2 regions of the Nostoc sp. PCC 7524 genome follow, and region 2 is predicted to be linked to the other one. Evidence: predicted binding sites of a transcription regulator. Region 2 holds the regulator's gene; the other holds the start of a gene.
The links. The regulator HrcA, encoded in region 2, represses chaperone genes, less so after heat shock. The targets are predictions, from matches to a motif close to TTAGCACTCNNGANTCNNGAGTGCTAA.

Region 1 (3,195 bases), 1.5 Mb from region 2:
TAATGTCGATGGTGGCATGGTGATGTAATTCTTGATGGCAAAATCAACTGTTACGGAGTTTGTGCCAAACAGTAAAGCCGAGGAGGATAATAATCCCACTGGTAGTGGCAACAATCACGGCGGCACTCATACCTTGGATTCTCATAGCCAGCAGGTTACAAACTAAGGTAATTGACCATAAAGTAAGTGCTGCACGGCGTTGAGAAAATCCCCAAGCCAGGAGACGATGGTGTAAGTGGTCTTTACCAGGGGTACTGAGCGGGTTTTTACCTGCTAACAGCCGTCTGACAAACACTTGTGTAGTATCTAGTACAGGTAACAGCAGAAATAAAACTGCGGGGCCTAGAGCATAAATGGTATTCCGTTGCAGATTACCTAAAATACTGGTAGCAGCCAGCACATAACCAAAGAAGTAGGCTCCGGCATCACCCATGATAATCCTTGAGGGGTGGAAGTTATGGCGCAAAAAGCCCAAGGCTGCACCCCCCAAGGCTGCCAACACTAAGATAGCCGCAGCCCGATTGGGAAACTGGGCAGCGACTCCTAGTAAACTCATGGCAGTGATAAAGCTAATTCCTCCAGCCAAGCCATCCATCCCATCCATTAAGTTGACAGCATTGGTAATCCCCACGATCCACAGCACCGTCAATAACATCGAGAGAATTGAGTCAATAGGCGTACCTAGAACAACATCAACACTAATACCATTAGCAAACAGTAACAGTGCCGTAATAATCTGCGCCCATAACCGTACAGAGGGGGGTAATCCGAACTGATCGTCAATAAAGCCGACCAAGACTAGGATTGAACCTCCCAGTAAAATAGTCAGTACCTGAGCTAAGACATTTTGCAGTTCAATGGGTCTCAAAAGGCTAGCTAGTACCAATGCGGCAATTACTCCCGCATAAATAGCTAAACCGCCTGCATTCGGCAATGGTTCTTGGTTGAGTCTTCGGGCGTTTGGTTGGTCAGCCCAACCTACCCGCAAAGCGAATTTACGAATTGTGGGAATTAAACGCCAAGTTACCAACCAAGCCAAGATAAACGTAAATGCTACTGCCAACCAGCCGGAACCGCTAGGGTTAGCAATGCCAATAGACTTAAGGGAGTCGTAGAAATTCATCTCCCGATTTAACCATTACTGCCAGTATCCTACATGAGCATCAAGTGTATATTAATCAATTTTTTTGATTTTCAGATGTGATCTGTTTAGCTTGGGTACTTAGCACTCTGAACCTGTGAGTGCTAAATTGTCTAATGGAACCGCTAGAGAAAGGAAACATGGCAAAGATTATTTCATTTGATGAAGAATCACGGCGAGCCTTAGAACGGGGTGTCAACGCCCTAGCTGATGCTGTGAAAATCACCTTGGGGCCAAAAGGTCGCAACGTACTTTTAGAAAAAAAATTTGGTACACCCCAAATTGTTAACGATGGTATCACTGTCGCTAAAGAAATTGAATTAGAAGATCCTTTAGAAAATACTGGTGCCAGACTCATCCAAGAGGTAGCATCTAAAACCAAAGATGTTGCCGGAGATGGGACAACCACTGCTACTGTTTTAGTCCAAGCCTTGATTAAAGAAGGTTTGAAGAACGTGGCAGCTGGTAGCAACCCCGTGAGTTTAAAGCGTGGCATTGATAAAACTACTGAAGCACTTGTAGCAGAAATTGCTAAGGTAGCCAAACCAGTAGAAGGCAGTGCGATCGCTCAAGTTGCCACTGTTTCATCTGGTAACGATGAAGAAGTCGGCCAAATGATTGCCGAAGCAATGGAAAAAGTCACCAAAGACGGTGTAATTACCGTTGAAGAATCTAAATCCCTCACCACCGAATTAGAAGTAGTAGAAGGGATGCAGATTGATAGAGGTTACATTTCCCCCTACTTCGTCACCAACAACGAACGGATGACGGTAGAGTTTGAAAACGCTCGCATCCTGATCACCGACAAGAAAATCAGCAGCATCCAAGAGTTAGTTCCTGTTTTAGAAAAGATTGCCCGTTTAGGTCAACCTCTGCTGATTATTGCTGAAGATGTAGAAGGAGATGCCTTAGCTACTTTAGTAGTTAACAAAGCGCGGGGTGTGCTGACTGTGGCGGCAATTAAAGCCCCCGGATTTGGCGAACGCCGCAAAGCCATGTTGCAAGACATAGCCATCCTCACCGATGGACAAATGATTTCCGAAGAAATTGGTCTGAGCTTAGATACAGCTACTTTGGAAATGTTGGGAACTGCTCGTAAAATCACCATTGACAAAGAAAATACCACTATTGTTGCTGGTAGTGCTGTCAAGCCTGAAGTCCAAAAGCGGATTGCTCAAATTCGCAAGCAGTTGGAAGAAACTGATTCTGAATACGATCAAGAGAAACTACAAGAACGCATTGCCAAGCTAGCTGGCGGTGTAGCAGTAATTAAAGTCGGCGCAGCCACAGAAACCGAACTCAAAGACCGCAAGCTGCGGATTGAAGACGCACTCAACGCTACCAAGGCGGCTGTAGAAGAAGGTATTGTTCCTGGTGGTGGTACAACCTTAATTCACCTGTCCAAGAAAGTAGACGAAATTAAGAATAGCCTGGACGGAGAAGAAAAAATTGGCGCGGATATCATCAAACGCTCTTTAGAAGCTCCTTTGCGTCAAATTGCTAACAATGCCGGTGCAGAAGGTTCTGTCATTGTCTCCCAAGTCAGAGACAGTGAATTTAACATGGGTTACAACGCTGCTACCGGAGAATTCCAAGACTTAATTGCTGCGGGTATTATCGATCCTGCTAAAGTTGTCCGTTCAGCTTTGCAAAACGCTGCTTCAATTGCTGGTATGGTTTTAACCACCGAAGCGATCATTGCAGAAAAACCAGAGAAGAAACCTGCAATGCCTGCTGATGCCGGTATGGGCGGCATGGGTGGCATGGGCGGCATGGGCGGCATGGGCGGCATGGGCGGCATGGGGATGTTCTAAGGGAACAGGGAACAGGGAATAGGGTATTCCTCACTCTGTCACCTGTAACCTGTCACCTATCATCTATCATCTATCCCCAAACACTAGGGGCAACTTCCCCACGATCGCCTGCTGAAAGCAGATGAACCTAGGGAGGCTGCCCCTAAATTTTGCTTAATATTGCTTTACAAAAATTTACTTTTACTCAGCAGTGGCAAGTTCGGTGTTACCGCGTGTGCGTCTGCGGGTGAGGGTGTTATA
Region 2 (3,195 bases):
CAGGTTTTCTGTCACCATAAATGATATTGGACTGTTTATCAAAACCACATGACAGGGAATATTTCTGGTCAACCCATCTCTCAAATTAGTGTAGAGGAACTAGCACAACGTCTGGCTGAAAATGATGCAAGTATTCAGTTAATAGATGTACGTGAACCCCAAGAATTATCACTTGCTAGTATTAATGGCTTTGTAAATCTGCCTCTGAGTGAGTTTTCCCAGTGGGCAGATCAAGTTCCGGCTATGCTTAATCCTCATGCTGAAACTCTTGTACTATGTCATCATGGCATCCGTTCTGCCCAAATGTGCCAGTGGTTACTTGCTCAAGGTTTCACCAATGTCAAAAATATTTCGGGCGGTATTGATGCTTACTCTATCTTAGTTGACCGTTCAATTCCCCAGTATTAGGGACTTCCAAATCAAAAAATATCCCCTATGTAGGGTGCGTCAGTCAGACAAAACCTGGAAATACCTAGAAATTATTCGTATTGACGCGCCCTACTAAGTAACAGCATCGGCTAAACGCCGCGCTATCACTAACAGCACTGTGAATAGAGACTGTATTTTCCCTGGAGATGGGCAATACCATAAATAAGGCTAAATTATCAACTAAAAATAAGTATCTTCAAATACAATTTATTTAATATAATTATGGGATAATACTGAGAAACTTAATAACATCTTTAAATCAATATTTTTTCTTTAAACCCCTGCTAGACGAAAATGTGGGATTAAGACTGTAATGTTAGTCGTTACAATAGAGTTAGATATTTAATGATTTTAATTAACTATTGTTAATTTATTTGCATTTAATTCAAATAATCTTTTCAAACCTTGATTAAAAGTTTGCTTTCTGTCAAAGAAACCCTATGCAAGTCCAGTTGACAAATCGACAACAGCATATACTTTGGGCAACGGTACGTCATTACATAGCTACGGCAGAGCCTGTTGGTTCAAAAGCTTTGGTCGAGGAGTACGACCTGGGTGTTAGTTCAGCCACAATCCGCAATGTGATGGGCGTACTAGAAAAATCTGGGTTATTGTACCAACCACATACATCTGCCGGACGAGTACCTTCTGACTCAGGTTATCGCATTTATGTTGACCAGCTAATTACACCCTCTTGGCGAGACGCTACGCGAACGGAAGCCCTGACAAAAAAGGTAGAATTGTCACTTCAAGAGCGTCTTCACTGGGAAGATTGGAGCTTAGAGATTCTCTTGCAAGGAGCAGCACAGATTTTAGCTAGCTTGAGTGGGTGTATTAGCTTGATTACCATGCCGCAAACCAATACAGCCGTTGTGCGACATCTGCAATTAATGCAGATTGAAGCGGGACGGATCATGCTAATTGTGGTGATGGATGGTTATGAAACCCATTCTAAGCTGATGGATTTGCCCCCAACCAGACAAGAAACAAAACCTGATCCAGAAGTAATTGATCGGGAGTTGCAGATTGTTTCTAACTTTTTGAATAGTCACTTACGGGGTCAAAGTCTGTTAGAAATCAGCAACTTAGACTGGAGTCAGTTAGATCGGGAATTTCAACTTTATGGGGAGTTCCTGAAAGATTCTGTAGCAGAACTAGCTCACCGCACACAAGCACCAACCGCGACACAGATTATGGTGCGGGGTGTAGCCGAGGTTTTGCGTCAGCCAGAATTTTCTCAACTCCAGCAAGTGCAAACAATTATTCAACTATTGGAAGAAGAACAAGAGCAACTATGGCGATTAATCTTTGAGGAGCCAGAGGCGGAAGATACGAACAAACCAAAAGTAACGGTGCGTATTGGCTCAGAAAACCCATTAGAACCGATACGTACTTGTACCTTGATTTCTTCTACCTATCGCCGAGGTGCAGTCCCATTAGGGAGTGTGGGAGTTTTGGGGCCAACACGCCTTGATTACGAAAGTGCGATCGCAGTTGTCACGGCTGCGGCTGATTATCTCTCAGAAGCCTTCAGTTAATTACATCAAATCATGGTCAGAAAAATTGCCTTTGGGGTGCTGTGGCTAGGATTCATCATTTATGCTTTTGTGTTTGCGCCGACCGATAGTCCCGATACCTGGGAGCTAATTAAAAATCTGTCTATTGGTCAGTGGCAAGGTATTAATCCCTTAGTCATAGCACTATTCAACCTCATGGGTATCTGGCCTATGATTTATAGTGCATTACTATTTATTGATGGCAGAGGGCAAAAACTACCCGCTTGGTTATTTGCGACTGCATCTTTTGCTGTTGGTGCATTTGCTTTATTACCCTATTTAGCTTTACGGGAACCGAATCAACAGTTTATGGGGTCAAAAAACGCCTTGATTAAGCTGCTAGATTCCCGTGTGACTGGTATTGTTCTCACTGTGGCGGCGACGATTCTAGTCACTTATGGTTTACGTGAAGGAGATTGGCATAACTTTATCCAACAGTGGCAAACTAGCCGCTTTATCCATGTCATGAGTCTAGATTTTTGCCTACTTTGCCTATTATTTCCGGCATTATTGAGAGATGATATGGTGCGTCGTGACTGGCAAAATCAGCAGGTTTTCTGGTTATTTGCTCTCATTCCCCTATTCGGCCCCTTGATTTATTTGTCTGTCCGTCCCTCGTTGCCAGAAATCAGTGTAGAGTTAACACCCAGTCAGCAACAATCAATCACAAGTTAATTTTCAAGAAACTGACTGAAATTCTGATTCGATCAACTCAGCAAAAACGGTAATGAAAGAAAACAGCATCATCACTGGGTTTCACGCTCATGTTTACTACGATACCGAGACTCGTGAAATTGCCGATAGGATACGGGAAGGATTAGGGGCTAGATTTGAAGTGCAGCTTGGACGCTGGCATGATCAGCCTATTGGGCCACATCCAAAATCCATGTATCAAGTCGCCTTCTCACCAAACCAATTTCCTCAAGTCGTACCTTGGCTAATGCTGAACCGTGAGGGGTTAGATATTCTCGTCCACCCTGAGACGGGTGATGATGTCACAGACCATACAGCACACGCTCTATGGCTAGGAAATAAGCAGGAACTGAATATCAACTGCCTACAAGGTTATAAACTCTCCAAATAACTCAAAAGGTCTGCCATTTCTTGAGTGCTGGGTTGGAATTTGGGCATTGGCGGCGTTTTACCACTAATGACTTGATCAATTAGTCCATACTTGGATTTGCGTTTAGAAACACCTTGCAAGCTAGGG

Region 1: a site for HrcA is predicted at 1,223-1,249, ahead of groL (chaperonin GroEL). Genes of this name have one in related genera too.

What each region holds. Positions count from the first base shown of each region.
Region 1 covers NC_019684.1:11,518-14,712, forward strand. The annotation lists gene fabG (3-oxoacyl-[acyl-carrier-protein] reductase) at 1-28, shown strand, start outside; gene NOS7524_RS00060 (MraY family glycosyltransferase) at 44-1,123, opposite strand; gene groL (chaperonin GroEL) at 1,282-2,955, shown strand; gene NOS7524_RS00070 (biliverdin-producing heme oxygenase) at 3,136-3,195, opposite strand, start outside.
Region 2 covers NC_019684.1:1,528,836-1,532,030, reverse strand. The annotation lists gene NOS7524_RS06310 (rhodanese-like domain-containing protein) at 49-408, shown strand; gene hrcA (heat-inducible transcriptional repressor HrcA) at 870-1,967, shown strand; gene NOS7524_RS06300 (hypothetical protein) at 1,980-2,660, shown strand; gene NOS7524_RS06295 (DOPA 4,5-dioxygenase family protein) at 2,713-3,069, shown strand; gene NOS7524_RS06290 (c-type cytochrome) at 3,051-3,195, opposite strand, start outside.